DNA from 2 places in the Pseudomonas sp. PDM25 genome. Region 2 is predicted to be linked to the other one. Evidence: riboswitches for the same ligand, from Rfam matches in the RefSeq annotation. Region 2 holds a riboswitch; the other holds the start of a gene.
The links. A riboswitch is a leader RNA that binds a small molecule or an ion and turns the genes downstream of it on or off. The one in region 2 is predicted to bind cobalamin.

Region 1 (11,873 bases), on a different contig from region 2:
TAAACCTCGGCCAGATCGTCACGGCTTTGCCACAGACGACCATCGATGGCGCCCTGCACGCCCGCGCCGTAAGCCCCGGGTTTGGCGCCGAAAATTCTCCAACCGGCCTGACGCTTGGCCGCGTCTTCATCCAGCCCCGATTGCATTAACGCTTCGCGCTCGGCACGCACCTTGGCGGCCAGGGGGTTGAGGTCGTCTGGCTCATCGAGCGCGGCGACCGCTTGCACGGCGGCGTCGAACAGACGGATCAAATTAGCAAAGGCATCGCGGAAGAATCCGGAGACGCGCAAGGTCACGTCCACACGCGGACGGTCCAGCAGACTCAGCGGCAGAATCTCGAAGTCGTCGACCCGCTGACTGCCCGTGGCCCAGACCGGGCGCACGCCCATCAACGCCATGGCCTGGGCAATGTCGTCGCCGCCGGTGCGCATGGTCGCAGTGCCCCACACCGACAAGCCGAGCTGACGCAGGTGATCGCCGTGGTCTTGCAGGTGTCGCTCAAGAATCAGGTTGGCCGACTGGAAACCGATACGCCACGCGGTGGTGGTCGGCAGGTTACGCACGTCCACCGAGTAGAAGTTGCGCCCGGTCGGCAGCACGTCAAGCCGTCCGCGACTCGGCGCACCGCTGGGGCCGGCCGGCACGAAGCGGCCGCTGAGGGCATCGAGCAGACCGCGCATTTCCGCCGGGCCGCAGGCGTCCAGCCGTGGCGCGACAACTTCGCGCAGACTGTCGATGATGGCGCTCACTTCGGTCCAACCCGCCTCCTGTGGGAGCGGGCTTGCTCGCGAAAGCGGTGGATCAGGCAAATCAATGTCGACTGACACTCCGCGTTCGCGAGCAAGCCCGCTCCCACAGGGGCCGGGCTCGACCTCGGTATTCAACGTCTGCGAGATCAGTTGAGCGGCGAACAGTTCCAGGCGTTCACGGGTATCACCGGCTGTGCGCCAGGCTTCATCGGTGAGGGTTTGCAGTTCAATCGGACGTGGCCCGGTCCAAGGTTCGGCGAGCGCGCAATCCAGCGGATCGAAGCCCAACGAGAACGCCTTGGCCAAGGCCCGCAGCAGACTCGATTGCGCACCGCGCCCATCGCCCCGCGGAATGCGCAACAACGCCAGCAAGGTATCGATGCGCAAGCGCCCGGTCGGCGACTCGCCAAACACATGCAGGCCGTCGCGGATCTGCGACTCTTTCAGGTCGCACAAATAGGTGTCCAGACGCGGCAGCCAGATCGCCGCATCGGCATCACTGTCGAGTTTTTCGTCCAGTTGCAGTTCGCGGTCGATCTGCGTCTCGCGCACCAGTTGCAGGATGTCGCGCTGCAATTCCCGGGCACGGCGCGGATCGAGCAATTGCGCTTCGTAATACTCGTCGGCGAGTAGTTCGAGGTTGCGCAACGGGCCGTACGTTTCGGCGCGGGTCAGCGGCGGCATCAGGTGATCGATGATCACCGCCTGCGTGCGGCGCTTGGCCTGGGCGCCCTCGCCCGGATCGTTGACGATGAACGGATAGATGTTCGGCAGCGGTCCAAGCAGCGCATCCGGCCAACAATGCTCGGACAGACCGACGCCTTTGCCCGGCAACCATTCGAGGTTGCCGTGCTTGCCGACGTGGATCACGCCGTGGGCGCCGTAGGTGTTACGCAACCAGAAATAGAACGCCAGGTAACCGTGAGGCGGCACCAGGTCCGGGTCGTGATACACCGCGCTCGGATCGACCTGATAACCCCGCGCCGGTTGAATGCCGACGAAGGTCAGGCCAAAGCGCAGCCCGGCGATCATCATCCGCCCGCCACGGAACATCGGATCGTTTTCGGGCGAGCCCCAACGTTCCAGCACGGCTTGGCGATTGGATTCGGGCAAGGCGCTGAACATCAGGTTGTAGTCGTCCAGCGCGAGGCTTTGCATACACGGGCGCTGGTCGAGGGTGTCGAGGTCGTTGCTGACGCCACCGAGTAATTGCTGGATCAACGCGGTGCCTGTGTCGGGCAATTCGGCGGGTAGCGGATAACCTTCTTTATGCAGCGCACGCAGGATGTTCAGCGCCGCGGCTGGAGTGTCGAGGCCGACACCATTGCCGATGCGCCCGTCGCGGGTCGGGTAGTTGGCGAGGATCAGGGCGATGCGTTTTTCAGCGTTGGGCACCCGCGCCAGATCGATCCAGCGTCGCGCCAGTTCAGCGACAAAATCCATGCGCGCAGGTGCAGGCCGATAGCAGACCACATCGGATTGGCTGCGCTCGCTGCGCCAGGCCAGGTCTTTGAAGCTGATCGGTCGGCTGATGATCCGCCCATCCAGTTCCGGCAGCGCGATGTGCATCGCCAGATCACGCGGGCCGAGGCCTTGTTCGCTGGCGCGCCATCCGGGCTCGTTGTCCTGGGCGCAGATCGCCTGGATCACCGGGATGTTGCGGCGAAACGGTCGCAAATGCGGCGCTTCGGGGCTGGATTGGGCGAAGCCGGTGGTGTTGAGAATCACGCCGGCCTCGACTTCATCCAGCCAGTCCTCGACCACCGTCAGGCAGCCGGGCTCTTTCAGACTGGCCACAGCAATCGGCAACGGGTTCAGCCCCGCGGCCTGCAAACGCTGGCAGAAAACATCGATAAAACCGGTGTTGGCCGCCTGCAAATGCGAGCGGTAGAACAGCACCGCCGCCACCGGTTGACCGGCCTGCCAGTCGGCTTGCCAATCCTTCAGTTCAGCGGGGCTTTTGTGCGGGTGGTAGATCGCCGTGCGCGGCAGGGTTTGCGGCTCGGCCCAGGCGTAGTCGCGATCCAGCCAACGATTGGCAAGGCAGCGGAAAAAATCCAGGGCATTGCTCATGCCGCCCTGACGCAGAAACTGCCAGAGCCGATCGCGGTCTTGCGCGTCCACCGTACTCAGGTCGCTGAGTTCCGGGTCCGGGCGGTCATCGCCCGGCACCAGAATCAGCTGCACACCACGCTCCGACAGTTGCACCAGACGCTCGACGCCGTAACGCCAATAGGCGATACCGCCGTGCAGCGAGATCAGAATCACCTTGGCGTGGCGCAGCACTTCGTCGACATACAGGTCGACCGAGGCGTGATTCTGCACCTGCATCGGATTGGCCAGGCGCACGCTGGGGTAATCGTCGGGCAACTGCTGCGCCGCCTCGGCGAGCAGTGCCAGGCTGGAGTCGCCGCTGCACAGGATCACCAGCTCGGCGGGGGTTTGTCCAAGGTCGGCAATGTTGTCATCCGACACGAAACCGCCGGGCTGGGTCCTGAGCAGGTGCATGGCTTAAACGCTGAGCGCAGCGCGCAATTGCGCTTCAAGCAGAGTGGCGTCCAGCTCCTGACCGATCAACACCAGGCGCGTGGTACGCGCTTCGTCGGCGCCCCACTGCCGGTCGAAGTGCTTGTCGAAACGTGTGCCCACGCCCTGGATCAGCAAGCGCATCGGCTTGTTCGGAATTGCCGCGAAGCCTTTGACCCGCAGGATGCCGTGCTTGACCACCAGTTGGGTCAGCACGTCCAGCAGCAGGCTTTCGTCGGCTTGCGGCAGGTCAATCGAAATGGAATCGAAGGCGTCGTGGTCGTGATCTTCCTCGCCTTCATGGTGATGGTCGTGGTGGCTGTGACGGCTGTCGATGTGCTCTTCGGAACCGGCGCCGAGGCCGATCAGCACGTCCAGTGGTACGCGACCGCTGCTGGCTTCGATGATTTTCACTGCTGGCGGCAGTTCTTCGGCGACTTCCAGGCGCACGCGAGCCAGGTCTTCAGGGCTGATCAGGTCGGCCTTGTTGAGGATCACCAGGTCGGCGCTGGCCAGTTGGTCGGCGAACAGTTCGTGCAGCGGCGATTCGTGGTCCAGGTTCGGGTCGAGTTTGCGCTGGGCATCGACCTGGTCCGGGAAAGCCGCGAAGGTGCCGGCGGCGACCGCTGGGCTGTCGACCACGGTGATCACCGCATCAACGGTGCAGGCGCTGCGGATTTCCGGCCACTGGAAGGCTTGTACCAGCGGTTTTGGCAGGGCCAGGCCCGAGGTTTCGATGAGGATGTGGTCGAGCTCGCCGCGACGGGCGACCAGTTCGCGCATCACCGGGAAGAACTCTTCCTGAACGGTGCAGCACAGGCAGCCGTTGGCCAGTTCGTAGACGCGGCCGTTGGCTTCCTCTTCAGTGCAACCGATGGAGCACTGCTTGAGGATTTCGCCGTCGATGCCCAGCTCGCCGAACTCGTTGACGATCACCGCAATGCGACGGCCCTGAGCGTTGTCGAGCATGTGCCGCAGCAAGGTGGTTTTGCCCGAGCCGAGGAAGCCGGTAACGATGGTGACGGGGAGTTTGGCCAGTGTTTTCATCGGATGCCCTTTGGCAAGGTGGCGGGCATACGGGACGACAATCGCTGCGACGGAGGCGCGCGCAAGAGTTCCGCCACCGGATCACCCCGCCCGGTTGTAGTGAGAATCTGTGTCGAGGCAGGTCTCCTGGCTGACGGTGTGCCGGGCTGGTGGGCCTGGCATTCGCTGCGCCTTCCCGCGAACCCGTTGCACAGGGTTTGCAGTGGCGTGGCAGCGAACATCACCGTTCACAGTTGCGGGGGCAGCCGCGGCATCGACCGCGTTCCCTTCTTAGCTTCGGCAGACGCCGAAGAACCTCGAAAGCGCAAGGCTACGCATCGTGTGGGGGCGGGTCAATGTCCTTGGGCTGATCGCGGTCCCTGTGGTGAGGGGGGTTATCTGTGGCGAGGGGATTTATCCCCGTTGGGCTGCGAAGCGGCCCCCTGCATGTCCTCAGGCATACCCCGCAAGCAGGTCTTGCGACGGCTTCGTCGCCGGACGGGGATAAATCCCCTCACCACAGATAATTCCCTCACCACAGCTCAAACGAGAACCCTTGCCAATTGACGCCCAACCCCCGCCCATGCTCTCCTACACGCCTTGTTATGGGTGCCCTTCACAGGGTGAAACGGGAAACCGGTGAATCATGTGCTTTACTCTAAAGCCATGTCAGTCCGGTGCTGCCCCCGCAACGGTAAGCGAGCGAAGCGTCAGATCCACTGTGCCAGCAGTTCGGCATGGGAAGGTGATGCTTGCAGGTCAAGGCGAAAGCCAGCGCCCCTCGTGAGCCCGGAGACCGGCCCGCAACACAAAGTGACCATTACGATCACTAAATAACAAACCCGCGGTGGGCGGGCGCTGTTTGAACCTCTGCGTGCCCGACTCGCAGGGGTCTTCCATGCGCTCTATATCACCCGCTGACAGACCAGAGGGAAGCGCCATGTCGATCATCAGCAGCACCGGCAGCAACACCGATAAGAGCACCGCCAGCACTACCAATACCCTGACTCAACGCCTGACCGCCGCCGTGTGTGCGTCGATCCTGGGTGCCAGCCTTGTGTATTTCGCCGGTTTCTCGCACATAGAAGCGGTGCACAACGCCGCTCACGATACCCGCCACAGCTCTGCATTCCCGTGTCATTGAGACCAGCCAACATGATCAAGCGTATCGCGCAAACCGCAGGGTTCACCGGGCTGCTGGCCGCCCTGTTGCTGACCTTGCTGCAAAGCTTCTGGGTGGCTCCGCTGATCCTGCAGGCCGAGACTTACGAAAAATCCGAGCCCGCCGCGGTTGAAGTTCACGAACACGCCGCAGGTGCTGTCGCCGCTCACACCCACGATGCTGAGGCCTGGGAGCCGGAAGACGGCTGGCAGCGCGTGCTGTCCACCACCGGCGGTAACCTGGTGGTAGCGGTCGGTTTCGCCCTGATGCTGGCCGGTCTTTACACCTTGCGCGCACCGACCAAAACCTCCCAGGGCCTGCTTTGGGGACTGGCTGGTTACGCGACGTTCGTGCTGGCACCGACCCTCGGTCTGCCGCCTGAGCTGCCAGGCACTGCCGCCGCTGATTTGGCACAACGGCAGATCTGGTGGATCGGCACGGCTGCCTCCACCGCGGTCGGCATCGCATTGATCGTGTTCAGCCGTCACTGGCTGATGAAAGTGCTCGGGGTGGCCATCCTGGCCGTTCCTCATGTGATCGGCGCACCACAACCGGAAGTCCACTCGATGCTGGCTCCGCAAGCCCTGGAAGCTCAGTTCAAAATCGCTTCGCAGTTGACCAACGCGGCATTCTGGCTGGCCCTGGGCCTGATCAGTGCCTGGTTGTTCCGCCGCAAAAGCGATGGTCAATACCACGCATGACCGAGATCAGCACAGCGCCGACCTTAGTGGTCGGCCTGGGCTGCCAGCGCGGCTGCCCCGTCAGCACGCTGCGGGCGCTGCTCGATCAGGCGTTACAGGCTCATAAAATCGAACTTCACCAGATCAAGGCCCTGGCCAGCATCGACCTGAAGCGCGAAGAACCTGGCTTGATCGAACTGGCCGAACAGCTTGAGTTACCGTTGATGTACTTCAGCAGCGAACAACTGGCCGGCTATCAACCGCAACTCAGTCACCGCTCGGACATCGCGTTCGAGCGCACCGGCTGCTACGGCGTAGCGGAAAGTGCCGCCCTGGCCCTGGCCGAACAACTGGCCCAGGCACCGGCAAAATTGCTGATTCCACGACAAAAATATGCCCAGGCCACCTTGGCATTGGCCTGCGCTGCATAAAATCCTCGATAATCCCCGCCATCGATCATGAGCAATCTTCATCTGAAGCCTTGCCCTGCCCCTTTTTCTCACAGGAACCGACGATGACCGTCTACTTCATTGGCGCAGGTCCCGGCGACCCGGAACTGATCACCGTCAAAGGCCAACGGCTGATTCGCAGCTGCCCGGTGATCATCTATGCCGGCTCTCTGGTGCCCGCCGCCGTGCTGGAAGGCCATCGCGCCGAACAGGTGGTCAATAGCGCCGAACTGCACCTGGAACAGATCATCGAGCTGATCAAATCCGCCCATGCCAAGGGCCAGGACGTGGCCCGGGTGCACTCCGGCGATCCGAGTCTTTATGGTGCGATTGGCGAGCAGATCCGCTACCTGCGCGAACTCGACATCCCGTTTGAAATCATTCCCGGCGTCACGGCCACGGCGGCCTGCGCGGCCCTGTTGGGCGCGGAACTGACGCTACCCGACGTGTCGCAAAGCGTGATCCTGACTCGCTATGCCGACAAAACCGCGATGCCCGCCGGCGAAGAGCTTGGCAGCCTGGCGCAGCACGGGGCGACGATGGCGATTCATCTGGGGGTCAATCATCTGGAGAAGATCCTGGCCGAACTGCTGCCGCATTACGGCGCGGATTGCCCGATCGCGGTGATTCACCGGGCGACCTGGCCGGATCAGGATTGGGTGGTGGGGACGCTTGAAGACATTGCCGCGAAGGTTGAAGCCAAGGGGTTTCGGCGCACGGCGTTGATTTTGGTGGGGCGGGTGTTGGGTAGCGATCACTTCAGCGAGTCGTCGCTGTATCGCGCGGGGCATGCGCATCTGTATCGGCCCTGAGCCAAGCACAACCCTGTGAGTGAAGGGATTTACTGTGGTGAGGGGGTTTATCCCCGTTCGGCGGCGAAGCCGTCGCTAAACCTGCTTGCTAGGTCCGCCTGAAAGAATGCAGGGGTCCGCTTCGCGGCCCAACGGGGATAAATCCCCTCGCCACAGATAAATCCCCTCACCACAGTAAATCCCTTCACCACGGTAAATCCCGTCATTCACAGGCTATTTATCGCCCATAAAAAAACGGCGCTCACGGGGCGCCGTTTTTTATGTCTGCAGCGAACACCTTACTTAGTAGTAGGCGTTTTCTTTCTGCGTATGGTCGGTGACGTCACGAACACCCTTGAGCTCGGGAATGCGCTCGAGCAAGGTGCGCTCGATGCCTTCGCGAAGGGTGACGTCTGCCTGGCCGCAGCCCTGGCAACCGCCGCCGAACTTAAGCACGGCGATGCCGTCTTCGACCACATCGATCAGGCTGACCTGACCGCCGTGGCTGGCCAGCCCCGGGTTGATCTCGGTTTGCAGGTAATAGTTGATACGCTCGTTGATCGGGCTGTCGGCGTTGACCATCGGTACTTTGGCGTTTGGCGCCTTGATGGTGAGCTGGCCGCCCATACGGTCGGTGGCGTAGTCGACAACCGCATCGTCCAGGAACGCTTCGCTGAACGAGTCGATGTAAGCGGTGAAGCTTTTGAGCCCCAGCGCCGTGTCTTCAGGTTTTTCTTCGCCCGGCTTGCAATAAGCAATGCAGGTTTCGGCGTACTGGGTGCCAGGCTGGGTGATAAAGACGCGGATGCCGATGCCTGGGGTGTTCTGCTTGGAGAGCAGATCAGCCAGATAATCGTGGGCGGCGTCGGTAATGGTAATAGCGGTCATGGAAACTCCTCGCAGGCTTGGGCGCAGTTTACGCCAATCATCGCGCCGTACAAAGTCCTAGTATTTTTGTCGGGAAAGCACACTGAATCACAGGCACCTCAGAGGTTCTGATATCGGTTCATGTCCAGCACGCCCTCTTCCACCGGGTCGGTCTCGTGGACATACCGGTTCAAGTCATGAAAGTAGAACCAGAACTGCGGATGGCTGCGGCGAATCCCCCAGCGCTCGACGATTTTCTCGAATCGATTGGCGTCCTTGGCGTTTTCCATCTCGTCCACGAACTCAGGCACTTGCCCGGCCGGAATGTTGAACATGAAGTTCGGATAGCTGCTGAGCACGCCCGGATAAATAGTCAATGTGTCGAGCCCCGGCTGATACCGCAGGGATTCACCGAGCAGGAATGCAACGTTACTGTGTGCCCGGTTGCGCAGCAGGCTGTAGACCTCGCGCTTGCCGCTTTGGGTTTCGATGCGCAACAGGGTCGCTTCCGGCAACTGATCGATAACCTTCAGCCCGGCCGCCGGACGCGAAGTCAGGCGACTCAACGCCTGTTCGGCGCTCTGCAAGGCCAGGTCGATGTTCGGCCGCGAGCAATAAGCGCCGTCACAACGATTGATCGGATCCGGCTTGGCGTTGAGGTCGCCGTAACGGACCAGCAATTGCTGGGCGAAATCGCGTTTCGGGTCCTTTTTGTCCAGCACCAGCGCCGTCTCTTTATCGTTATCGATGGCTTCGTAATTCAGCCACATCTTGAATTTGCCGCCGCTCTGGTACCAGTCGTCGAGGTAGTCGTCACGCGAATCGGCAGGCATCAGGCGCAGAAAGTTCTGCTCCGCACCGTTGCGGATCAGGTCGAAATACAGGCGGGTCTGGGCTTGATGGGAGACGTTGCCGAACACGTCGAAGTTAACTGCCAATTGATAATACGTGCGCTCCAGCAGCGGGAAGTCAAACAGCCACATCGTTTGCGGCACGTCACCGATCAGGCCTTTGTTCACCGAGGCACTGTCGAAATGCCGGAAGATCGTCAACAAGGCGTTATCGTTACCCGCCCACAAGGTCGACCAACTCGGCGCCGGCGCATCGGCGTAACTGTCACGGCGTAGCGCCTCGTACTCGTTACGCTTGTCGCGGTAGTCACGCCACAGGCTCAGGATGCTGCCGACATCGTCGTTCTGCCCCGGCATCGCCAACAACGGCGTGGCCTGGCCGCGATACTTCGGATCGATGATGTAAAGGTCATGCTCAGGCGCCTGGAACAGTGCCCAGAAGTTATCGCGGATCACGTCGGTGGCGATCTGGCCGCGGCAGACCGGGCCGCGAATAAACGTACGGACGAAGTATTCGGCGTTATCGAGCATGAATTGATAACGCGCCTGGGCCGGGATCGCCTCGAACGTGGTGAACGGATTGGCCCGACGCTCCGGCCCGTATCCCGGCAAGGCGTCGACTTGCCAGTTGCCGTTATAGAAAAGGCTTTTGATCCGGGCCATCTTCGCCGGACTCAGCGGGTAAGTGATGTGGGTCTTCTGCACGATCACACCTTGCACCGGCCACAGGCGGTAATACACCTGAGTGCCTGGATCGTCATTCGGGCGGCGGGTGTTGATCAGGTCGATCGGCTGGCCGGTCGGCGTGCGCGAACGTACCCACTGAAAGAAATGCCCTGGCTCGCCGTCCTTGAAATACAGGTGAGCGAGAAACCAATGCTCGAACAACCAGCGCCCCACCAGGCTTTGCCGTGCGCCCGGGGCGTTGAGCAGGTTTTCCCACAGAACCACCTGCAACGCCTCCTTGGCGCTCGGCACAAGGCCTTGCTCGTCAATCGGCGCGCCGGACGCCAGCCAGCGTTGCAGCGTCTGGTATTGCTGATCGGTCAGGCCGGTAACCGCCAGCGGCATGCCTTCTTTGGGGTGAGAACGGGCATAGCCGTCGAACTCCGCAGGCATTGCGCACTGGGTTTCCCGATTCAGTCCCAGAACGATCTCTTCCGGTAGTTTGGCATTGGGTTGCAACGGCGTTTGGTGGCCCAGCTCGAGCATGCGCGCCATCAGCGCCGCCTGGTTGCCTTGGGCGTCGAGCACCGAATAAAAGCCTTTTTGCTGCCAGGCGCGTTTGCCAAAAGCGTCATAAAACAGCCGGGTCGGCGCTGCGGCTTGGCGGCGTTCGCCGTCGTAGACCAGGGTCTTGGTCGCACCGCGGCCCGCCCCTTCCCCACTGCCCAGATTGAGCTGACAGGCGGCGTCATAGCAGGCATGGCAGGCCACACACTTTTCAGTGAAGATCGGTTGTATGTCGCGGCTGTAGGAAATGGCAGTAGAAATGACCGAATCCTGCGCGGCAGCGCTCCAGCTTAAAAACAGCAAAACCATGCTGATGACGCGATAAGACATATCCCTGGTCCCGATCATGAAAAAACGCCGCGATTCTACCGGTCCGCACCCCACTCCAACATGAGCGATATTCATGCAAAACCGGGACATGCTCTAAAACCGCACAGGTTTGCTATTATCCCGCCCCTTCGTCATGGTCTTTCCGAGTAGTCCAAATGTCCGATCGCAGTGTTCGCCTTCAAGCTCTCAAGCACGCCCTCAAAGAGCGCATCCTGATTCTCGATGGCGGCATGGGCACGATGATCCAGAGCTACAAGCTTGAAGAGCAGGATTACCGCGGCAAACGCTTCGCCGACTGGCCAAGTGACGTCAAGGGCAACAACGACCTGTTGATCCTGACGCGTCCGGACGTGATTGGTGCCATCGAGAAAGCCTACCTGGATGCTGGCGCCGACATTCTGGAAACCAACACCTTCAACGCCACCCAGGTGTCCCAGGCCGACTACGGCATGCAAGGCCTAGCGTACGAGCTAAACGTAGAAGGCGCGCGTCTGGCGCGCAAGGTCGCAGACGCCAAAACCCTGGAAACCCCGGACAAGCCGCGTTTCGTCGCTGGCGTGCTCGGCCCGACCAGCCGCACCTGCTCGCTGTCGCCTGACGTGAACAACCCCGGCTATCGCAACGTGACCTTCGATGAACTGGTGGAAAACTACACCGAGGCTACCAAAGGCCTGATCGAAGGCGGCGCCGACCTGATTCTGATCGAGACCATTTTCGACACCCTGAACGCCAAAGCGGCGATCTTCGCGGTGCAAGGCGTGTACGAAGAACTCGGCGTCGAGTTGCCGATCATGATCTCCGGCACCATCACCGACGCCTCCGGCCGTACGCTCTCCGGCCAGACTACCGAAGCGTTCTGGAACTCCGTGGCCCACGCCAAGCCGATCTCGGTCGGCCTGAACTGCGCCCTCGGCGCCAGCGAATTGCGCCCGTACCTGGAAGAGCTGTCGAACAAGGCCAGCACCCACGTTTCTGCGCACCCGAACGCCGGCCTGCCGAACGAATTCGGCGAGTACGACGAACTGCCGGCGCAAACCGCAAAAGTCATCGAAGAATTCGCCCAAAGCGGCTTCCTCAACATCGTCGGCGGTTGCTGCGGCACCACGCCGGGCCACATCGAAGCCATCGCCAAGGCCGTGGCCGGTTATGCGCCGCGTGAAATTCCGGACATCCCAAAGGCCTGCCGCCTGTCGGGCCTGGAACCGTTCA
Region 2 (11,873 bases):
ATCTGCGTCTGGCCCCCGCGCTGGAAACCCTGGCTCAGCTGGATCAGCCAGAGTCATTCGACCTGATCTTCATCGATGCCGACAAAGCCAACTACCCACGCTATCTGGAGCACGCATTGCGACTGCTGCGCGTCGGCGGTCTGGCGGTGTTTGATAACACGCTGTGGAGTGGTCGGGTGCTTGAGGACAATCCCGAGAGCGAAGACACCCGGGCCATTCAGGCGCTCAATCGCGCCTTGAAGGATGACTCGCGTGTGGATTTGTCGTTGTTGCCGTTGGGGGATGGCCTCACGCTGTGTCGCAAGCGTTGAGCGCGGTTATTGTGGGAGCGGGCTTGCTCGCGAAGACGGTGTAACAGTCAACAAAGATGCTGAATGTCATGACCTCTTCGCGAGCAAGCCCGCTCCCACAAGTGATGTGAGTATCAGTTATTGGGTAGCAGAAACCCGCCACACCTTGTTGCCCACGTCATCCGCCACCAACAAATCACCCTGCCGGTCAATCACCACGCCTACCGGCCGGCCCATGGCTTTTTCCTCGTTGTTGAGGAAACCGGTGAGCACATCCATCGGCGGCCCGCTCGGTTTCCCTGAGCTGAACGGTACGAAAATCACTTTGTAGCCACTGTGCGGTTTACGGTTCCATGAGCCGTGCTGGCCGATGAATGCTCCTTCCTTGAATTGCGCTGGCAGTCTGTTGCCTTCAGCAAACGTCAGGCCCAACGAGGCGGTATGCGGGCCGACCGCGTAGTCCGGCGCAATGGCCTTGGCCACTAGGCCGGGGTTTTGCGGCTCGACGCGAACGTCGACGTGCTGACCGTAATAACTGTAAGGCCAGCCGTAGACCCCGCCGTCCTTCACTGACGTGATGTAGTCCGGCACCAGATCGCTGCCGATTTCGTCGCGCTCGTTGACCGCCGTCCACAATGCGCCGCTCCGGGGTTCCCAGGCCAGCCCGTTTGGATTGCGAATCCCCGAGGCGAAGATTCGATGGTTGCCGGTGGCGCGATCCACTTCCCAGATTGCCGCGCGACCTTCCTCCTGATCCATACCGTTTTCACCGACGTTGCTGTTCGAGCCCACGGTGACATACAGCTTGCTGCCGTCCTTGCTGGCGATGACGTTTTTGGTCCAGTGGTGATTCAGCGTGCCGCCCGGCAGGTCGATCACCTTCATCGGCTGCGACTTGATTGCCGTCTCGCCGTTTTCATAGTGGAAGCGCAGCAAGCGGTCCGTGTCGGCGACGTACAGGTCATCGCCGACCAAGGTCATGCCGAAGGGTGAGTTGAGGTTTTCCAGGAACACCGTGCGGGTTTCGGCGATGCCGTCGTGGTCCTTGTCCCGCAGCAGCGTGATGCGGTTCGGGCTCGGTACGCCGGCGCCGGCACGGCCCATGACTTTGCCCATGACCCAGCCACGAACGCCTTTGCCGTCATCGGGTTTGGGTGGTGCGTTGGTTTCGGCGACCAAGACGTCGCCGTTGGGCAATACGTAGAGCCAGCGCGGGTGATCGAGACCGTCGGCAAATGCCGCCACCTGAGTGCCTGTCGCGGCGATGGGTTTCGCACCGTCCGGCCAGCCAATCGCCGGGGCGATGTTCACCGTCGGGATCAGGGTCTTGTTCGGTTCTGGCAGCTTGGGCGATGGGCCGGTGCCGTCGGAGACTTGCAGCCTGGCGGTTTCACCACAGGCCGCAAGCCCTCCGGCGAGCACGATGGCGAGAGCGAGCGGGGGCTTGCGCATGCTGATCTTCCCTAATGAATGCATTGACCTAATCAATAGAGAAGCGCAGGTGCGCGATGGTTCAACCGGTCAGCCGCGGGCTTCCTTGAACAGCACGGCTATGCCGGGGTGATAGTTGCCGGCTTCGTTGCGCAACTTGCGATAGGCATAGGGGAAGTACCAGGCCACCGCGCAGGTGTGTTCTTTTTGCAGATCGTCGACCATGTCCTGGAGTTCTTCCGGGGTGGCGCTATGTTGGGCTTTTTGCGGCGCAACGAACAGGCAGCCGAGTTTCAGGTCGCTGGCGTAGCTGATGCGTTTGGCCTCGCTGGTGATGTCCTGCAATGCTTGAGTCAGGTTCAGGCTGTTGACGCGTGGCCAGCGTTGCGTCGCCTGAAGGTAAGCGCGTTCTTCGCTGGTCGCGATAAACAGATCGGCGCGGCCATTGCGTTCGCCTTCCTCGACCTGTTTGCGGGTCGGTGTTTGTTGCAACGTGACCATTTCCGCCATCCAGGCCGCGGCGGAAAGCAGGCTCAGGTTGGCTTTTTCGTCGTACCAGTAAGGCGTGTCATTATCGCCGCGCACGGCGTTGTAGCGGTCGATACAGTCAAACCAGCGTTCCAGCACCGGGCGCAGGAATTCCAGCTTCGGATTGCTGATGATCATGCCTTGCATGTGGCTCACCCTTGTTATTGTGTTGTGAGATTGTGGCTCTTTGATATCACTGCTGAGAGTGTGGCACAAGATTGGCGTCAGATAATTGATCGGCGGCAGTTATTCGCTCGCAGGCTGCCCGTCTTCAATTGACGCTCCATCCCCAACCCTCTAACCTTCGCGGCTTGTTTCAGGTGCTCTGTGACCCTGGTCGACAGAGTGAAACAGGGAAGCCGGTGAGTGACTCTCTTCAAGCGACGAAGAGCCATGATCCCGGCGCTGCCCCCGCAACGGTAAATGAGTGAAGGCTGCGCCTTGAGCCACTGTGTCGTCGACATGGGAAGGCGCGCAGTCAGGCAAATCGCCGCTCATGAGCCCGGAGACCGGCCTGATCCATCCAGCGGCATCACGGTGGGCGATGCCAGGCTTCTTGCCGTCTATTCTTGTGCCTGCCCGCCGTTATCCAGCCTCAACGGAGAGCTCCCCATGACTGATACCCCCGATCGTGACGAACGTCATCTGGCGCGCATGCTGCGCAAAAAAGCCGTGATCGACGAACGCATCGCCAATTCCCCGAATGAATGCGGCCTGCTGCTGGTGCTGACCGGCAACGGCAAAGGCAAAAGCAGCTCGGCCTTCGGCATGCTCGCCCGGTCCATGGGCCACGGCATGCAGTGTGGCGTGGTGCAGTTCATCAAGGGGCGCAGCAGCACCGGCGAAGAACTGTTCTTCCGGGGCTTCCCGGAACAGGTGCGTTTTCATGTGATGGGCGAGGGCTTCACCTGGGAAACCCAGGATCGCCAGCGTGACATCGCCGCCGCTGAAGCCGCGTGGGCGGTGTCGCGCGAATTGCTGCGTGATCCGTCGATCGGCCTGGTGGTGCTGGATGAATTGAACATTGCACTCAAGCACGGCTATCTGGATCTCGATCAGGTGCTCAGCGACTTGCAGGCCCGTCCGCCGATGCAGCATGTGGTGGTGACCGGTCGCGGCGCCAAGCCGGAGATGATCGAGCTGGCCGACACCGTCACCGAAATGGGCGTGATCAAGCACGCGTTCCAGGCCGGGATCAAAGCGCAAAAAGGCGTCGAGTTGTGAGCTGCACTTTATGAATAGCCATCGTCAATGCCCGGCGGTATTGATTGCCGCACCGGCCTCCGGTCAGGGCAAGACCACCGTCACCGCCGCGCTGGCCCGTTTGCATCGCAATCAGGGGCGCAAAGTGCGCGTGTTCAAATGCGGCCCGGACTTTCTTGACCCGATGATTCTCGAGCGCGCCAGCGGTGCGCCGGTGTATCAACTGGACATGTGGATGGTCGGCGAGCAGGAAAGTCGTCGGCTGTTGTGGGAAGCCGCCGGCGAAGCCGATCTGATCCTCATCGAAGGCGTCATGGGGCTGTTCGACGGCACGCCGTCGAGTGCTGATCTGGCGCGGCACTTCGGTGTGCCGGTGCTCGGTGTGATCGACGGCACTGCCATGGCCCAGACCTTTGGCGCACTGGCGTTGGGGCTGGCAAAGTATCAGCCGGACTTGCCGTTTGCCGGTGTGCTGGCCAACCGCGTCGGCACCCTGCGTCACGCGCAATTACTGGAAGGCAGCCTCACTGAAGGCTTGCGCTGGTACGGCGCCTTGTCCCGGGAAACCGGGATCGAATTGCCGAGTCGGCATCTCGGGCTGGTTCAGGCCAGTGAGTTGAACGATCTTGACCTGCGTCTCGATGCAGCGGCCGATGCGCTGGCCAGCAGTTGCGAGGTCGCGCTGCCACCGGCGGTGGAATTCGCCGCGCCTGATGTGATCGCTGCAGAACCGTTGCTGGCCGGTGTGCGTATCGCCGTGGCCCGTGACGAAGCGTTTGCCTTCACCTACGGTGCAAGCCTGGATTTGCTGCGAGCGATGGGCGCCGAGTTGTCGTTTTTCTCACCGATCCGTGACGCGCAATTGCCGGAGGCAGACAGCCTCTATCTGCCGGGCGGTTATCCCGAATTGCACCATGTAGCGCTGTCACAGAACACCACGATGCTGGCCGCCATCCGCGCTCACCATGCGGCGGGTAAACCGTTGTTGGCCGAGTGCGGCGGCATGCTGTATCTGCTCGATTCGTTGACCGATGTCGAGGGCACTCGTGCTGAACTGGTCGGCTTGCTGGCGGGGGATGCGGTGATGCAAAAGCGTCTGGCCGCGTTGGCGTTGCAGGCAGTCGAGTTGCCAGAAGGTTTGTTGCGTGGGCACACCTATCACCATTCGTTGACCAGCACTGAACTTGAGCCGATTGCTCGTGGGCTGAGCCCGAATGGTGGGCGTGGGGCGGAGGCGGTTTATCGTGAGGGGCGGATGACGGCTTCTTATGTGCACTTTTATTTTCCGTCCAATCCTTCGGCGATTGCCGCATTGTTTGCGCCTGACCTTGAGGCCGCCTTCGCGAGCAAGCCCGCTCCCACAGGGGGCCGCGTTTCTTCAGGCAGCACACCTTCCACTGTGGGAGCGGGCTTGCTCGCGAAGAGGCCATGACTGACAACGCATTCAGCCAAGCCGAACGCGAAGCGGTCTACCGAGCCATCGGCGAACGCCGCGACATGCGTCATTTCAGCGGTGGCACGGTCGAGCCCGAGTTGCTGCGGCGCCTGCTCGAAGCCGCGCATCAGGCGCCGAGTGTCGGCCTGATGCAGCCCTGGCGGTTCATCCGCATCAGCGATCGAACCCTGCGCGGCAAGATCCAGTCACTGGTGGAAGAAGAACGCATCCGCACCGCCGAAGCCCTCGGCGAGCGCACCGACGAATTCATGAAGCTGAAAGTCGAAGGCATCAACGACTGCGCCGAGGTGCTGGTCGCGGCGCTGATGGATGATCGCGAGCGTCATATCTTCGGCCGTCGCACGATGCCGGAAATGGACATGGCCTCGCTATCCTGCGCGATTCAGAACCTCTGGCTGGCCTCCCGCGCTGAAGGATTGGGCATGGGCTGGGTCTCGCTGTTCGAGCCGCAAGCACTGGCGGACTTGCTGGGTTTGCCCGCCGGAGCCAAGCCCTTGGCCGTTCTTTGCCTGGGGCCGGTCAAGGAATTCTATCCGGCGCCGATGCTGGTACTCGAAGGCTGGGCGCAGGCGCGTCCGCTCAGTGAGCTGCTGTATGAAAATTATTGGGGAGTGAGTCAATGAGTGTGGCGTTGTTGAGTGTCGCCGCGGTTGCGCTGGATGCGCTGCTGGGTGAACCCAAACGCTGGCATCCGCTGGTGGCGTTCGGCCGTTTTGCCGACCGCATCGAGCAACGTTTCAACGGTGAAGGTCGCGGCTGGCGCAGTCATGGTGTCACTGCCTGGGTCATCGCGGTGTTACCGCTGACCCTGCTGGCCACGGCGTTTTCCTGGGCGCCCTATGTCGGTTGGATCGTCGAGATTCTGGTGCTCTATTGCGCCCTCGGCATGCGCAGTCTCGGTGAACACGTCGAGCCGGTGGCCAAGGCGCTGCGCAGTGATGATCTGGACGAGGCGCGCAAACGTGTCAGTTATCTGGTCAGCCGCCAGACCAGCGAACTGGATAAAACCGAAGTCGCCCGCGCCGCTACAGAATCGGTGCTGGAGAACGGCAGCGATGCGGTATTCGCTGCGCTGTTCTGGTTTGCCGTGGCCGGCGCGCCTGGCGTGGTGCTCTACCGTTTGAGCAACACGCTGGATGCGATGTGGGGCTACCGCAATGAGCGCTTCGAGCGTTTCGGCTGGGCGGCTGCAAAGATCGACGATGTCCTCAACTATATTCCAGCACGCCTGGTGGCATTGACCTACGCGCTGCTGGGCAAAACCCGTCTGGCGCTGAAATGCTGGCGCACCCAGGGCCCGACCTGGGACAGCCCGAATGCGGGCCCGGTGATGGCGTCCGGTGCCGGAGCGCTCGGTGTCGAGTTGGGTGGAGCGGCGATTTATCACGGCGAACTGCATCAGCGTCCGCCATTGGGCGAAGGCGAACCGGCGGACGCCGACTCCATCGACCGCGGCTGGCAATTGGTCCAGCGCGGGGTATGGTTATGGTTGCTGATCCTCTGCGTGGGGGCTGAATTTTATGCTTGAGCACGGTGGTCGGTTACGCAAGGCGGCGCTCGAATACGGCATCGCCGAAGCTGAGTGGCTCGACCTGTCCAGCGGCCTCGCGCCCTGGCCGTTTCCGGTCCCGGAGATTCCGTTGCGGGCCTGGGCGCGTTTGCCGGAAACCGATGACGGCCTGGAGCAGGCGGCCTGTGATTATTACGGCGCCGCTCAGGTGCTGCCGGTGGCCGGCTCGCAAATGGCGATCCAGTTGCTGCCGCGATTGCGCCGGGCGGGCAAGGTCGGCGTGCTCTCGCCGTGTTACGCCGAACACGCCGAAGCGTGGCGCCGCAATGGCTACATCGTGCGTGAAGTGCTGGAGCAGGAAGTCGATTTTTATCTCGACAGCCTCGACGTGCTGGTGGTGGTCAACCCGAACAATCCTACCGGCCTGAGCCTGACACCCAGTCGCCTGCTCGACTGGCACTCGCGGCTGGCCCAGCGCGGTGGCTGGCTGGTGGTGGACGAGGCGTTCATGGACAACACGCCGCAGCTGAGCCTGGCACCTTTTGCCAATCGGGTCGGGTTGATCGTGCTGCGTTCCTTCGGCAAGTTTTTCGGCCTGGCCGGTGTGCGCCTGGGTTTCGCGCTGGCCGAGCGCAAGTTGCTCAAGTTGCTGGCCGAGCAAGTGGGACCATGGGCGGTCAGCGGGCCGACGCGGGTACTGGGTCAGGCCTGTCTGCTGGATACCGAAGGGCATGCCCGGCAACGGGTTCGCACTGAAGAGGCCAGCGAGCGTCTGGCGCTGCTGTTGGAACAGCACGGTTTCAAACCACAGGGCGGCTGCGCGTTGTTTCAATGGATGATCACCGAACGCGCCGAAGCCTTGCATGAATTCATGGCACGGCGCGGCATTCTGCTGCGGTTGTTCACGCACAACAGCAGCCTGCGTTTCGGCTTGCCCGCCGATGAAGCCGACTGGACACGTCTCGCGCAAGCGTTCGAAGCCTACGCTAGGGAAACCCAATGACTACGTTGAGGGTGCAGGGCGCGACTTTGATGGTGCAGGGCACGACGTCCGACGCCGGTAAAAGCACGCTGGTAACGGCGTTGTGCCGCTGGGTCACGCGTCAGGGCGTCAGCGTCGTGCCGTTCAAGCCACAGAACATGGCGCTCAACAGCGCCGTGACCGCCGACGGTGGCGAGATCGGTCGTGCGCAAGCGGTGCAGGCTCAGGCCGCCAACCTTGAGCCGCACACCGACATGAACCCGGTGCTGCTCAAACCCAATAGCGACACCGGCGCTCAAGTGATCATCCATGGCCGCGCGGTCACGACGATGAACGCAGTCGCGTATCACGACTACAAAGCCATCGCCATGCAAGCAGTGCTGGCCTCTCATGAACGGCTGAGCGCGGCTTATCCCGTGGTCATGGTCGAAGGCGCGGGCTCGCCGGCCGAGATCAATCTGCGTGCCGGCGACATCGCCAACATGGGCTTTGCCGAGGCCGTGGATTGTCCGGTGGTGCTGATCGCCGACATCAATCGCGGTGGGGTTTTCGCGCACCTGGTGGGCACGCTGGAACTGCTATCGCCCAGCGAGCAGGCGCGGGTCAAAGGCTTCATTATCAACCGGTTTCGCGGCGATATCGCTTTGCTGCAACCGGGTCTCGACTGGCTGGAAGCGCGCACCGGCAAACCGGTGATCGGCGTTCTGCCTTACGTGATGGACTTGCACCTGGAAGCCGAGGACGGCATCGACCAGCGTCAGACCGACAAGGCCGATCAGGTGCTGAAAGTGGTGGTGCCGGTGCTGCCGCGCATCAGCAACCACACCGATTTCGATCCGCTGCGCCTGCATCCGCAGGTGGATCTGCAATTTGTCGGCCCCGGTCAGGCGATTCCACCGGCGGACCTGATTATTCTTCCCGGCTCGAAAAGCGTGCGCAGCGACCTCGCGTATCTGCGGGCCAATGGCTGGGACACTGCGATCAGTCGTCATCTGCGTTATGGCGGCAAAGTGCTGGGGATTTGCGGTGGTCTGCAAATGCTCGGCGACCAGGTACACGACCCGTTGGGCCTCGAAGGCGCACCGGGTTCCAGCGCCGGTTTGGGCTTGCTGGCGTTCGAAACCCGGCTCGAAGAAGAGAAGCAATTGCGCAATGTGCGCGGGCGTCTGGCGCTCGAAGACGCGCCGGTCAGCGGCTATGAAATTCATGCTGGCGTGACCACCGGGCCGGCGCTGGAAAACGCCGCCGTGCAACTGGACGACGGTCGCTGCGACGGTGCGCAAAGCGTGGATGGGCAGATTTTCGGCACCTATCTGCATGGCCTGTTTGAATCGCCCGCGGCGTGCAGTGCGCTGTTGCGCTGGGCCGATTTGCAGGCGGTGCAGGACGTGGATTATCACGCGTTGCGTGAGCGCGATATCGAGCGGCTGGCGGATCTGGTGGAGAAGCATCTGGATACCCGACTGTTGCGTGAGCTCTGTGGGTTTTAGGGTGACCGTGCTGGCCTCTTCGCGAGCAAGCCCGCTCCCACAGGTGATCGCATTCCAATGTGGGAGCGGCGGTGCGACGATTCGACTTGCTCGCGAAGAGGGCAGTGGCCTCACCGCTAACTTGAAGGAATGACCATGCTGCAACTGATCCTCGGCGGCGCGCGCTCCGGCAAAAGCCGCCTGGCTGAAAAACTCGCCTCCGACAGCGGTCTGGCAGTGACGTACATCGCCACCAGCCAACCCCTCGACGGTGAAATGAACGAGCGGGTGGCCCATCACCGCGCCCGTCGTCCAGCCGAATGGGCGTTGATCGAAGAACCTGTGGAGCTCGCCCGCGTCCTGCGCGAAACCGCCAGCGCTGATCAGTGCCTGCTGGTGGATTGCTTGACGTTGTGGATGACCAATCTGCTGATGCTCGACGACGCCGAACGGCTGTCGGCCGAGCGTGATGCGCTGCTGGACTGCCTGGCATCGTTGCCGGGTGAAATCATTTTTGTCAGCAACGAGACCGGAATGGGTGTCGTGCCGCTGGGCGAATTGACTCGCCGCTATGTCGATGAAGCCGGTTGGCTGCATCAAGCCTTGGCCGAGCGCTGTCAGCGAGTCGTCCTGACCGTCGCCGGCCTGCCCCTGACTTTGAAAGGAACTGCGTTATGACTCAATCCTGGTGGCTGAACCCGTGCAAACCGATCGATGCTCAAGCGGTCGAGCAGGCGCAGGCCCGTCAACAGCAGCTGACCAAACCGGCCGGCTCCCTCGGTCGCCTTGAGTCGGTGGCCGTGCAATTGGCCGGGTTGCAAGGGCAGGTCAAGCCGAGTCTGGATCAGCTGTGGATCGCGATTTTTGCCGGTGACCATGGCGTGGTCGCTGAAGGGGTGTCGGCATTTCCCCAGGAAGTCACCGGGCAGATGTTGCTCAACTTCGTCAGCGGTGGGGCGGCGATCAGCGTGTTGGCGCGGCAACTCGGGGCCTCCCTGGAAGTCGTCGACCTCGGCACGGTGACGCCGTCGTTGAATTTGCCGGGTGTGCGTCACATGAATATCGGCCCGGGTACGGCGAATTTCGTCGAAGGTCCGGCAATGACCCCGGCTCAAGGCGAACTCGCTTTGCAGGCCGGCCGCGACAGCGTGCAGCGCGCCATCGCGGCGGGTGCGCAGTTGTTTATCGGTGGCGAGATGGGCATCGGCAACACCACCGCGGCTAGTGCGTTGGCGTGTGCCTTGCTCGATTGCCCGGTGGTGCATCTGGCCGGGCCGGGCACGGGTTTGAATGCGGCGGGTGTCAGCCATAAAGCGCAGGTGATCGAACGCGCTTTGGCGTTGCACAGCGCTCAACGTGGCGATGCGCTGCAAATCTTGTTCAACCTCGGCGGTTTTGAAATCGCGGCACTTGTCGGCGCGTATCTGGCGTGTGCCCAGGAAGGCGTCGCAGTGCTGGTGGACGGTTTCATTTGTAGCGTCGCGGCGTTGGTGGCAGTGCGCTTGAATCCTGAATGCCGTCAGTGGCTGTTGTTCGGCCATCGCGGCGCCGAGCCGGGTCATCGTCATGTACTGGAAACCTTGAACGCCGAACCGCTGCTGGACCTCGGCCTGCGTCTGGGCGAGGGCAGTGGCGCCGCGTTGGCCGTGCCGTTGCTGCGTCTGGCGTGCGACCTTCACGGGCAGATGGCGACCTTCGCCGAGGCCGCCGTGGCGGACCGTCCGGCATGACCTTGCACCTGGACCTGTTGCGCCACGGCGAAACCGAACTCGGTGGCGGTTTGCGCGGCAGTCTCGACGATGCGCTGACCGAAAAGGGCTGGGCGCAGATGCGCGCGGCGGTGGTCGAGCAGGGGTCTTGGGATCGTTTGGTCAGCTCGCCACTGCAGCGCTGTGCGCGGTTCGCCGAAGAACTCGGTGCACAGTTGGGTTTGCCGGTGCAGTTGGATAAAGACCTCCAGGAGCTGCACTTCGGCGCCTGGGAAGGGCAGAGCGCCGCCGCGTTGATGGAAACCGATGCCGAGGCGTTGGGATTATTCTGGGCCGACCCTTATTCGTTTACGCCGCCTCAGGGTGAGCCGGTGGTGGATTTTTCGACGCGGGTGTTGGCAGCTGTTGAGCGCTTGCAGGCTACCTACGCAGGCGAGCGGGTGTTGCTGATCAGTCACGGCGGGGTCATGCGCTTGTTGCTGGCTCAGGCGCGGGGATTGCCTCGTGAGCAGTTGCTCAACGTCGAAGTCGGGCATGGCGCGTTGTTTTCGCTGACGGTCGAATCCGGCCTGTTGTTAAAGGAAGCGCTCTGACCATGTTGCCGTTCTGGATCGCCCTGCAATTTTTGAGCAGTCTGCCGATTCGTCTGCCGGGCATGCCGGAACCACAGGAATTGGGGCGGTCGCTGCTGTTTTATCCGCTGGTCGGCCTGCTGTTCGGCGGGATTTTGTGGGCGTTCAACTGGCTGCTGCTCGGCACCCCGTTGTTGCTTCACGCCGCGCTGTTGCTGACGGTTTGGGTCTTGCTCAGCGGTGCCTTGCACCTGGATGGCCTGGCCGACAGCGCCGATGCATGGCTCGGTGGGTTCGGCGACCGCGAGCGCACCTTGACGATCATGAAGGACCCGCGCAGCGGGCCGATTGCGGTCGTGACGCTGGTGCTGGTGTTGCTGCTCAAATTCGCCGCGTTGCTGGCATTGATCGAGCAGCAACACGCCGTTGTCCTGATCATTGTCCCGATGATCGGGCGCAGCGCGATGTTGGGGTTGTTCCTGACCACGCCTTATGTGCGCGCCGGTGGCTTGGGGCAAGCGCTGGCCGATCATCTGCCACGGTTGGCGGGCAAGCAGGTGTTGGCGGTGAGTGCGTTGGCTTGCGTTTTGATTGCCGGTCTCAGCGGCGTGTTGGCAGTGGTGCTGGCGGCGCTGGTGTTTGTCTGGCTGCGGCAAGTGATGCTGCGCCGATTGGGCGGCACGACGGGCGATACGGCGGGGGCGTTGCTGGAGATTCTTGAGG

Region 1: another riboswitch for cobalamin. It lies ahead of KW848_RS13575 (CbtB domain-containing protein); the one in region 2 lies ahead of cobO (cob(I)yrinic acid a,c-diamide adenosyltransferase).

Annotation. Positions count from the first base shown of each region.
Region 1 covers NZ_JAHUWL010000006.1:271,810-283,682, forward strand. The annotation lists gene cobN (cobaltochelatase subunit CobN) at 1-3,257, opposite strand, end outside; gene cobW (cobalamin biosynthesis protein CobW) at 3,261-4,322, opposite strand; cobalamin riboswitch at 4,421-4,636, opposite strand; cobalamin riboswitch at 4,892-5,121, shown strand; gene KW848_RS13575 (CbtB domain-containing protein) at 5,242-5,445, shown strand; gene KW848_RS13580 (CbtA family protein) at 5,457-6,164, shown strand; gene KW848_RS13585 (cobalamin biosynthesis protein) at 6,161-6,574, shown strand; gene cobM (precorrin-4 C(11)-methyltransferase) at 6,658-7,404, shown strand; gene nfuA (Fe-S biogenesis protein NfuA) at 7,687-8,271, opposite strand; gene KW848_RS13600 (fatty acid cis/trans isomerase) at 8,370-10,664, opposite strand; gene metH (methionine synthase) at 10,820-11,873, shown strand, end outside.
Region 2 covers NZ_JAHUWL010000007.1:18,771-30,643, forward strand. The annotation lists gene KW848_RS14445 (O-methyltransferase) at 1-311, shown strand, start outside; gene KW848_RS14450 (sorbosone dehydrogenase family protein) at 429-1,742, opposite strand; gene KW848_RS14455 (hypothetical protein) at 1,812-2,396, opposite strand; cobalamin riboswitch at 2,551-2,782, shown strand; gene cobO (cob(I)yrinic acid a,c-diamide adenosyltransferase) at 2,862-3,473, shown strand; gene KW848_RS14465 (cobyrinate a,c-diamide synthase) at 3,484-4,884, shown strand; gene bluB (5,6-dimethylbenzimidazole synthase) at 4,881-5,531, shown strand; gene cbiB (adenosylcobinamide-phosphate synthase CbiB) at 5,528-6,436, shown strand; gene cobD (threonine-phosphate decarboxylase CobD) at 6,429-7,421, shown strand; gene KW848_RS14485 (cobyric acid synthase) at 7,418-8,890, shown strand; gene cobU (bifunctional adenosylcobinamide kinase/adenosylcobinamide-phosphate guanylyltransferase) at 9,026-9,547, shown strand; gene cobT (nicotinate-nucleotide--dimethylbenzimidazole phosphoribosyltransferase) at 9,544-10,599, shown strand; gene cobC (alpha-ribazole phosphatase family protein) at 10,596-11,171, shown strand; gene KW848_RS14505 (adenosylcobinamide-GDP ribazoletransferase) at 11,174-11,873, shown strand, end outside.